Regions from separate parts of the Aeromonas salmonicida genome, predicted to be linked through region 2. Evidence: riboswitches for the same ligand, from Rfam matches in the RefSeq annotation. Region 2 holds a riboswitch; the other holds the start of a gene.
The links. Region 2 has a riboswitch for lysine ahead of ONZ54_RS09865 (Na+/H+ antiporter NhaC family protein). Riboswitches for the same ligand answer to the same signal wherever they lie in the genome.

Region 1 (5,308 bases), 890 kb from region 2:
CGCTTCATGATCATGCAGGAAGCCGATGCCGTGGTCGCCGATCTGGAAGAGGTGCTCTCCGCCGTTTGGCTGCGTGCCCCTACCCCGGCCCAGCAAGCCTTCCTCGAAGAGTTCATTGACCTCATCAAGAATCTGTTTGACGGCGCCATCAGCTAATCCGTCGAGACACCTGATCGCCGTGGCGCCGACCTAGACGCCCGTATTTTTCCGCACACAGCACACATGAAAAGGGCCGCCTCAATGGGCAGCCCTGCTTGCTATCATTTCAATCTATCCAGCTTTTCAGTGGCGTTCAGTGAAGGTCGAGGCAAGAAATGTGTCTGGTCTTGGCTGCCATCCTTGGAAGCTACTTAGTTCGGCAGGGCCAATTCTATTTAGTTCCCGTTCATGACATATTTTTTTACGATTTTTTTCACTGCGCCGACAGTCAGTCGAGATCAGGTGCAAAAGAGGCCGCAAATGCGGCCTCTTTTGGTATCAAAGCAGGGGTGATCTAGCATGGCGCCATCTGTTAGCGATTGAGGCTCGGCGGCAAACAGACTCCGATCCCCCCCAGCCCGCAATACCCTTCCGGATTTTTCTCCAGATATTGCTGATGGTAATCCTCGGCGTAATAGAAGGGCGCCAGCGGCAAGATGCGGGTGGTGATGGCACGGCTGTCGCCACTGGTCATCATGGCCTGCTGATAGGCGGCCAGGCTCTGCTGGGCGATGACCTGCTGGGTCTCGTCGCCATAGAAGATCACCGAGCGGTACTGGGTACCGACATCGCCACCCTGACGCATGCCCTGGGCCGGATCATGCTGCTCCCAGAACAGCTTGAGCAGGGCGGCATAACTGATGACGCTGGGGTCAAATACCACCTGTACCGTTTCGGCGTGACCGGTCAGACCGCTGCACACCTCCTTGTAGGTGGGATTCTGGGTGACGCCACCCTGATAGCCAGCGGCGGTGGAGTAGACGCCGGGCTGCTGCCAGAACAGACGCTCAACACCCCAGAAACACCCCATGCCAAACCAGGCTACTGCCATATCTTCAGGCCAGGGGCCCTGAGTCGGGTGACCATTGACGGCATGTTGCTGGCCAATCACCATCGCATCGCGGCGTCCCGGCAGTGCATCTGCCGGTGAAATAATCTGTTCCATGAACCCTGTCCTTGTATAAAAACCTGTGTCATCGCACAGCTGACGAAAAGGAGTCTCGAAGATAACAGGTTATGAGCCGGGATCAACCAAGGCCACAGCCAGACTGGTGTTGCTGTATTTTTCGCCACCTTCTCGTCTCTCGTTTTTCTTCTGCGTCATCAAGTGGACAAAATGGTGGCATAAAATGGCAAAATCAATATTTAGTCTTGATTTGTGAATTTATTTTCATATATTGAGCCCATTGCTGTTTTTTTATGGAAGAAGCCTCAAGTGCGTGAACGCGAACCCAGCCTGGTCTATGCCTTTCGGCAGTCTACCCCCTATGTCAATGTGCACAGAGGTGCCACCTTTGTGCTGATGATGGGCGGGGAAGCCATCTGCCACCCCAATTTTGCCAATATCGTCAGCGATATCGCCCTGCTGCAGACGCTGGGAATTCGTTTGGTGCTGGTGTTCGGTTCACGTCCGCAAAACGACGAGGCACTGGCTCGCGCGGGCATCGAAGCCCAGTACCACAGGCGGATCCGGGTCACCGATGACGAGAGCTTCGCCATCATCAAACAAGTGTGTGGCGGCCTGCAGTACGACATCACGGCCCAGCTCTCCATGGGGCTGGCCAACACCCCCATGCAGGGGGCACGCATCAGCGTGGTGAGTGGCAACTTCGTCACCGCCCAGCCGCTGGGGGTGGATGATGGCATCGACTTTTGCCACAGCGGTCGGGTACGCCGCATCGACGTGGAGGGGATCACCCGCCAGCTGGATCAGAAGGGGCTGGTGCTCATCTCCCCCATCGGCTGCTCGGTCACCGGCGAGAGCTTCAACCTGAGCTCGGAAGAGGTCGCCCGCCGAGTGGCGGTGGATCTCAAAGCCGACAAGCTTATCTGTTTCAGCAGCACCCAGGGCGTCATGGACAGACACGGCGAAGCCATCTCGGAGCTCTTCCCCGAGCAGGCCGAGGAGCTGCTGGTGGAGCTGGAGCAGGCGGGTGAAGAGATGTCCGGCACCGCCCGTTACCTGCGTGCGGCGATTGCCTCCTGCCGGGGCGGCGTGCCCCGCTCCCATCTGGTGAGCTATCAGGATGATGGCGCCATGTTGCAGGAGCTGTTCAGTCGTGACGGCCTCGGTACCCAGATAGTGCGGGAAAGCGCCGAGCAGGCCCGCGCCGCCACCATCGAAGACATTGGCGGCATTCTGGATCTCATTCGCCCGCTGGAGGAGGACGGTATTCTGGTGCGCCGCTCGCGTGAGCAGCTGGAGATGGAAATAGACAAGTTCACCATCATAGAGCGCGACGGCCTCATCATCGGCTGCGCGGCGCTCTACTGCTTCATGGAAGAGGCGATGGCGGAGATGGCCTGCGTCGCCATTCACCCCGAGTATCGCAACTCCAATCGGGGGGATCAGCTGGTGGCCAAGGTGGCCGAGCGGGCCAAGCGGCTCGGTATTCGTCGCCTGTTCGTGCTCACCACCCGCTCCATTCACTGGTTCCGGGAACGGGGCTTCGATCCGCTGGAGGTGGAAGACCTGCCGGTGGAACGGCAACGGCTCTACAACTGGCAGCGCCGCTCCAAGGTTTTGTCAAAAACCATTTCGTAACTTGTTGATCTTGTGCCGAGTTGTCGTCGATTGTTAACTTTTTCACGATCTCGATTGACAGTGCAATCCAGCACAGGGTATTTCTAATTGCACTCCACCGCCTGCGGTGGAGCCAGAAGAGGAGCGCTGCCCAGGCAGCCCAAGGGAGGACACCAGCGTCCGATGAACTTGGGTCAGGGGGAGCAGCGCCGAGACGTGTGAGGCAACTGGATACCTCAACGTCGGCTGCGGGGGCTGAATCCCCCGGGTTGTCATCGGTAGTGGTCATCCCCCACCGCGCCCCATCAGGGGCGGGTACGGGATGGGCTCTGCGGGTGGAGTGCTTCTGGCCGGGATAGCTTCTCTCATTCCTGCCATTTTCAGCCTCCTCCTCTCTTTTTGCCCGATGGAACCGGATTTTTATATTAAGACAGGAGTAAGCAATGAGCCCGATCAATGTCGCCAAGTTTGGCGGAACCAGTGTCGCCAATGCCGCGGCCATGAACAATTGCGCCAACGTGGTGCTGGCCAATCCGGCAACCCGGGTGGTGGTACTGAGCGCCAGCGCCGGAGTCACCAATCTGCTGGTGGCACTGGCCCAGGGCGATCTGGACGAGGCAGGCCAGGAGGCACAGCTGGCCAAACTGGCCGAGATCCAGCAGGCCATACTGACGGCTCTGGGCGATCCCGCCGAAATGAGCACCCTGATCCATGCCACCCTCGGCGAAATCCGCACCATGGCCCGCCAGGCCAGTCAGCATACGGATGCGGAACTGGCTGACAGGCTCATCGCCTGTGGCGAGTTGATGTCTACCCGCCTCTTCACCGAGCTGTTGCACCAGCGTGGCATCAAGGCCCACTGGCAGGATGTGCGCCAGCTGATGCGCACCGACAGCCGCTTTGGCAAGGCGACCGTGGATCTCGCCGCCACTCGCGACCTCTGCCAACAGACGCTGGGGCCTCTGCTCGGCGACAGCCTCATCATCACCCAGGGCTTCATCGGCTCGGATGCCGATGGCCGCACCACAACGCTCGGTCGCGGCGGCTCCGATTACAGCGCCGCACTGCTCGCCGAAGCGCTGGATGCGGGCAGCATAGAGATCTGGACCGATGTGCCCGGCATCTACACCACGGATCCGCGACTGGTGACACGTGCACGCCCCATTCCCGAAATAAGCTTCGTGGAAGCGGCCGAGATGGCTACTTTTGGCGCCAAGGTGCTGCACCCGGCCACCCTGCAACCTGCGGTGCGCCAGGACATTCCTGTCTTTGTCGGCTCCAGCAAGGATCCCGCCGCCGGCGGCACCTGGATCCGTGCCAGCACCAGCACCAACCCGCTGTTTCGCGCCGTGGCATTGCGCCGCCAGCAAGTGCTGGTCACACTGCACAGCCTCAACATGTTCCACGCCTACGGCTTCCTGGCCGAGGTGTTCGGTATCCTGGCCCGCCACCGCATCTCGGTGGATCTCATCACCACCTCGGAAGTGAGCGTGTCGCTCACCCTGGATCACACCGGCAGCCAGAGCAACGGCGAGCCCGTGCTCAGCGACAAGGTGCTGGCCGAGCTGGGTCAGCTGTGCAAGGTAAAGGTGGAAACCGGTCTGGCACTGGTGGCGCTTATCGGCAACCGCATGAGCGAGGCGGCCGGGGTGGGCAGCCAGGTCTTTGACGCCATTCGCGAGCACAACATCCGCATGATCTGTTATGGCGCCAGTGCCCACAACCTCTGCTTCCTGGTCAAGGAAGAGGAAGCGGGCCACATCGTCAACCGCCTCCACCAGGAGCTGCTCGACTGAGCCAGCCGAGGTTTGACACAGCATAAAAGAGGGGCACTCAGGGTGCCCCTCTTGTCGTTGATGCCCATGTCATCGATGCAGATACCAGCCCCTACCCCGCCAGCGTCGGCACCGGCAACAGGCAGGTGCGGATCTCCTCACGCAGACCCGCGAGTCTGGCCAGCAGCGCTGCCTGGCTATAGCCTGCCTCGTCAGGCCCCAGATTATCCGCCAGCTCGGCGAAATGGTCGGTCACCGCCTTCTCAAGCCAGTCGAGCCGGCGCAGGGTGAGCGGGCCGCAGCTCTTGCCGCTGAGGTCATCCATGATGTCGAGCCGATGGCTGCGATACATGTCCCGCCACCAGTTGGCGGCCAGCGCGTCGTCGCTTGCCAGTGCCGAGCGCCACTCCCCCTGCAACCCCTGCAATCGAGCCAGCACTGCCGAGCTTGCCCCCTCCCGGGTCAGATATTGCAATTCGCGCTGCACCCAGCTCAGACAGAGGCCACGCCAGTAGCGAAACTGCGGCAACGGATCCGGCTCGTCGAGCCAGAGACCCGAGAGGGTGCGGGTCTCCAGCCGTTCCGGCACATGAAACTGGGGATCGGAGAGGCCGTTTGAATTGAATTCATGGCGGGGATCGAACGGCCACATGTAGCCAAAATCGAACACGGCGATCTGCTGGCCATCATCGAGCAGGTTGCCCGGGCTCGGATCCCAGTCAAACCAGCCCCAATGGGCGAGCTCGGCCTGCACCGCCAGCATCTGGGCCAGATTGCGCTCATTGAGGTCGTGTACCGGCACCCCTCGCAA
Region 2 (5,308 bases):
GCAGGACAACGGTCTGCCCAACACCTTCGTACCGGGTCGCAACATATTGTTTCTGACCCTGGCGTCCATCTATGCCTACCAGGTGGGGGCCGAGGCGGTGATCACAGGGGTGTGCGAAACTGATTTTTCCGGCTACCCAGATTGCCGTGACGAATTCGTCAAGTCGCTCAATCAGGCCGTCTCTCTGGGGCTTGATCGCGGCATCCGTTTTGAAACCCCGCTGATGTGGCTCGACAAGGCTGAAACCTGGGCGCTGGCGGATTACTACGGCCACCTGGAGACGGTGCGCCAGCAGACACTCACCTGTTATAACGGCATTGCTGGTGATGGCTGTGGTCACTGTCCTGCCTGCGAACTGCGTAGCCGGGGGCTGGATCTGTATCTGGCCGACAAGGCGGGGATCATGGCCCGGCTGTACGAGAAAACCGGATTGTGTGAGAAAAGCGGACTGTGAGCCTGCGTCTTGCCCTTGCTTGGGGTATAATCCGCGACTTTTGCAACAAGCCGTGACCGTGATGCACTACCCAATCAACGAGATATTCCAGACCATCCAGGGGGAGGGCATCTTCACCGGCCTGCCCGCCATCTTCGTTCGCCTGCAAGGCTGCCCCGTGGGTTGCCCCTGGTGCGACACCCGTCATACCTGGATTGTTGATCCTGCTCGTGAAGTGGGGGTACAGGCGGTGCTGGACTGCTCCAACGAGTCTGATAACTGGAGCAAGATGAGCACGGATCAGATCCTGGCCAGTTTCCAGCAGCTGGGTTATCAGGCTCGCCATGTGGTGATCACGGGGGGCGAGCCTTGCCTCTATGATCTGCATGAGCTCTCCACCGTCTTGCTGGCGGCGGGATATCAGGTGCAGATCGAAACCAGCGGTACCAGCGAGATCAAGACTCACGACAGTACCTGGGTCACTGTCTCGCCCAAGATTGGTATGAAGGGGGGCCTGTCCGTGCTGGTATCGGCGCTTGAGCGTGCCAACGAAATAAAGCACCCGGTTGCGACCGAGCGCCATATCGAGGAGCTCGATGCCCTGCTGGCAACCGCCACTTTGCGCCCGGATGTGGAAATTGCGCTGCAGCCCATCAGCCAGAAGCCCCGTGCTACCCAGCTGGCGATGGCAGTCTGTATTGCCCGTAATTGGCGGCTATCTATCCAGACTCATAAATATCTGGATATTGATTAATATGGAGTGGTTATCCGACGAGCGTGTGCTGCTCACCTTGGCCAACAAAATGCCTTACGGCAAATATCAGGGGCGGCGGATCATCGATATTCCGGAGCCCTATCTGGTGTGGATGGCGCGCACCGGTTTTCCTGCCGGTGCGCTGGGTCAAACGCTGGCCCTTGCCTATGAAATCAAGCTGAACGGGCTCGAATCCATGATTGTTCCCATTATTAACAGGATGTCGGTATGAGGATATATACGAGGCAGGGCGATAAAGGCATGACCCGACTGGCCGATGGTGTGCAATTGGCCAAGGATGAGCTGCGGGTAGAAACCTATGGCTATATCGATGAATTGAATTCTCATATAGGTCTGCTCATTGCGGAGGTGCCCGCAGCTGAAACCGGTTTATTAGCCGATCTGGTATTATTGCAGCAAGAGTTGTTCGATTTGGGTGGGGAGTTGGCTTTTTCCAGCGATGGCCAGCATGAGGCCATCTGGCAGGTAAATAACGAATGGACCTTGCGCCTTGAGCAGCAAATCGATGCCTACAGCGCCAATTTACCCCTGTTGCGCAATTTCATTTTGCCGAGTGGTTCCCGTGCTGCGTCACAAGCTCACGTGGTGCGAACCCTGACCCGTCGCTGTGAGCGCCTGCTGCTGAGTTTGAGCCGTGCAGAGCAGATCAATCCGGCCATACTGCCCTATGTAAACCGGCTGAGTGACTGGTTCTTCACCATAGCCCGCTACCTGCTGGCCTGCACCGGGACGCCGGAAGTGCTCTGGGTCAAGGCGGCCGAACGGGGCTGATGGCGTTATATCAGGCAATAAAAAACCTCGCAGTGCGAGGTTTTTTATTGGTCGGTGATTTGCCAATCAGATGGCAAATTCCTCGATGGATTTGCCTTCGGCAACGGCCTTGGCAATCGCGGAAGGCATACGGCCCTGACCGGTCCAGGTCTTTTCAACACCATTATCCAGATAGCGGTATTTGGCAGGGCGTGGGGCACGCTTGCCTTTTTTCGCAGCCTTGGCTGGCTCGTTAGCCACTGTGCCAACCAGCTCGGCAGGATCAATGCCAGCGGCTTTCAGCATTTCGGTATATTCGTTAATTTTGCGCTGATGTTCTTCACGGGCCTGACGATCGGCGGCTTCATCCTGCTGACGTTCGGCAACAATAGCGGAGAGTTTTTCCAAGCCTTCTTCCAATTGTTCCAGAGTCAACTCACGGCACGCTGCGCGCAAGCTACGGATATTCAGCAGTACTTTCAAAAATTCGTTCATAGTGTCCACCACGCGAGCAAAGGAGGGAATTAAATGAAAAGAGTAATTTTGGGTAATTTATACGCCAGCTTGCTATTAAGTCAAGATAAGCAAAATAATAAATTCAGCGTGCAAAATAAGTGAACTGTTTTGAGTTCAGACTGGATTCAGTAATATTGAATACGTCATACCCGACTGAGTTCCAAGCAGGTGAAAATAGCGACAAAACCAAAATGTTTGCACCATTTGACTACCTTTTCCCCATTTTAAAATGGCCAACGTGGGGATTTAATCAAAAAACTTGCCATAACGTGCCAGCACGATAAAATGTGCCCCGAATACCTTTAAGTAGAGGCGCGCTGCCTATGACTACTTGTGCGGAGGGTGATGCCTGTGATGCACAAGGAAAGGAGTCAGCGCCGAAGTAGCCAGGCCATCATACCGGGCTGCTGGTTCTGCATCGAACAGGTGCAGGACTGCCATAGTCATCCACTATGGAGCGCTACCTGAAGGGGCTGAGGAGTATAACCTCCCCATGGGTTTTGTTTCTTTATCCTCTCGGTAGATCTCCACCTGCTGTCTTTAGGTGCAAAGAGATCATGGACATCATTCAGTACGCCGACTCAGGTTGGTCTGTCGTTCCCCCCTTGTTGGCCGTCGCCCTGGCGATCCTGACCCGCCGCGTCCTGCTGTCGCTGGGGGCGGGGATCCTGACCGGCAGCCTGCTGCTCAATCAGTTTTCTCCCCTCGATTCCCTGCATTACATCTTGAACACAGTGCTCAAGATCTTCTGGGTCGATGGCGCGCTCAATCGTGACAACGTCAACATGATACTGTTCATGCTGCTGTTGGGTGGCCTCATCAGCTTGATGAGCGTCTCCGGCGCCACCCGCGCCTTTGCCGAGTGGGCCGAGCGCCGTGCCAAGACCCGCAAGGGGGCCAAGGCGCTCACCGGCATGATGGTGTTTGCCTTCTTTATTGATGACTTCTTTCACAGTCTGTCGGTGGGAGCCATCTGCCGTCCGGTGACGGATCGCTTCCAGATCTCCCGCGCCAAGCTGGCCTATCTGCTCGACTCCACTGCGGCCCCCGTCTGTGTGCTCATGCCCATCTCCTCCTGGGGCGCCTACATTATCGCCCTGGTAGGCGGCATCATGGCGGCGCACGGTCTGACCGAGCAGAGCCCGATTGCTGCGTTTGTCGAGATGATCCCGATGAACCTCTACGCCGTGTTCACCCTGATCATGGTGCTGGTGGTGATCGCGTTTCAGTTCGATATCGGCCCCATGCGTCAACATGAGCAGTGGGCGCTGGAAGGCAAGCTGTGGGATGAATCCAAGGGCCGTCCCATCGGTCTGGATATGGAGAGCCCGGAGGAGAGCAATGGCGGCATGATTGACATGGTGCTGCCGATCCTGACGCTGACCGCCGCAACCGTCTACTTCATGATTGACTCAGGGGCTTCCGTGCTGAGCGAGAAGGGGCTGCCCTTCAGCGTGCTCGGTTCGTTCGAGAACACCAATGTCGGCTCCTCTCTGGTTTACGGTGCCCTGTGCAGCCTGGTGGTTTCCATCGGCCTGGCGCTGCGCCTCAAGCTGGGTGCCAAGAACTGGATCAAGGCCGCGCCCCAAGGGGTGATGGCCATGCTGCCGGCGATCACTATTCTGCTGTTTGCCTGGGCTATCGGCTCTGTGGTGCGGGATGTGGAAACTGGCAAATATCTGGCTTCCCTGGCGAACGGCAACCTGCCGATCGAAGTGCTGCCTGCTGTGGTGTTTATCCTCTCCTGCGCCATGGCATTTGCCACCGGTACCAGCTGGGGCACCTTCGGCATCATGTTGCCCCTGGCCGGTGACATGGCGGCCGCCAGTGACATCAGCCTGATGTTGCCTATGCTGGCCGCCGTACTCGCAGGCTCAGTGTTCGGTGATCACAGCTCGCCCATCTCCAGTACCAGCATATTGTCGGCCACGGGTGCCGGTTGCCATCATATCGATCACGTCATGACCCAGCTGCCCTATGCGCTGACCATCGCCTTTGGTGCCGCGCTCGGCTACCTGGCCATGGGGTTGATGCATTCCGTGCTGGCGGGCTTTAGCGTCAGTGCGCTCTGGTTCGTGGTGTTTACCACTTATCACCTGCGCAAAGCGAAAACACGGCCGGCGCTGGCCACCGCATAACGCACAAAAAACACACTTGAAGAGCAAGGGGCCCATGGGCCCCTTGGTTTTGTCCGGGGCTTTGGTTAGCATGCGCCCCATAAATTCAGTTTCGGAACAGCATAATGGCTTCACTGCACTACAAATTTGCCACCATGAATTCAGGCAAATCCACCCAGCTCATCCAGGCCCACTTCAATTATCTGGAGCGTGGCATGCAGCCCCTGGCCATGACACCGGCCATCGACGATCGCTTCGGCGCCGGGGTGATCAGTGCCCGGGTTGGATTGGAGTTGAAGGTGGAGGTGTTCAGTGATACCTGCGATCTGTTCGACATGGTCAAGGCGCGCCATGCAGTAAAACGCATCGATGTGTTCATCGTCGATGAGGCCCAGTTTCTGACCCGCGAACAGGTCTACCAGCTGGCCCGCATCGTCGATGAGCAGGATATTCCGGTGATCGCCTATGGCCTGAAGACCGACTTTCGGGGGGAGCTGTTCCCCGGCTCCTACCATCTGCTATGCCTCGCTGACAAGTTTGAGGAGCTCAAAAGCATCTGCTGGTGTGGCAACAAGGCCCACATGAACTCACGGGTGAGCGAAGCCGGGCAGGTGATGCGCGATGGGGTGCAGGTGGAGATAGGCGGCAACGATCGTTATGTGTCCCTGTGCCGCAAGCACTATCTGGCCGGGCGGGCATATAAATAGTCTGATAGGA

Region 1: another riboswitch for lysine. It lies ahead of lysC (lysine-sensitive aspartokinase 3); the one in region 2 lies ahead of ONZ54_RS09865 (Na+/H+ antiporter NhaC family protein).

What each region holds. Positions count from the first base shown of each region.
Region 1 covers NZ_CP110645.1:2,930,772-2,936,079, forward strand. Annotated here, with positions in the region: gene ONZ54_RS13810 (DUF3802 family protein) at 1-156, shown strand, start outside; gene msrA (peptide-methionine (S)-S-oxide reductase MsrA) at 512-1,144, opposite strand; gene argA (amino-acid N-acetyltransferase) at 1,415-2,743, shown strand; lysine riboswitch at 2,852-3,076, shown strand; gene lysC (lysine-sensitive aspartokinase 3) at 3,166-4,518, shown strand; gene ONZ54_RS13830 (protein kinase family protein) at 4,610-5,308, opposite strand, start outside.
Region 2 covers NZ_CP110645.1:2,037,238-2,042,545, forward strand. Annotated here, with positions in the region: gene queC (7-cyano-7-deazaguanine synthase QueC) at 1-454, shown strand, start outside; gene queE (7-carboxy-7-deazaguanine synthase QueE) at 516-1,187, shown strand; gene ONZ54_RS09850 (DUF3820 family protein) at 1,189-1,419, shown strand; gene ONZ54_RS09855 (cob(I)yrinic acid a,c-diamide adenosyltransferase) at 1,416-1,979, shown strand; gene ONZ54_RS09860 (H-NS family histone-like protein) at 2,046-2,453, opposite strand; lysine riboswitch at 2,774-2,945, shown strand; gene ONZ54_RS09865 (Na+/H+ antiporter NhaC family protein) at 3,032-4,612, shown strand; gene ONZ54_RS09870 (thymidine kinase) at 4,717-5,298, shown strand.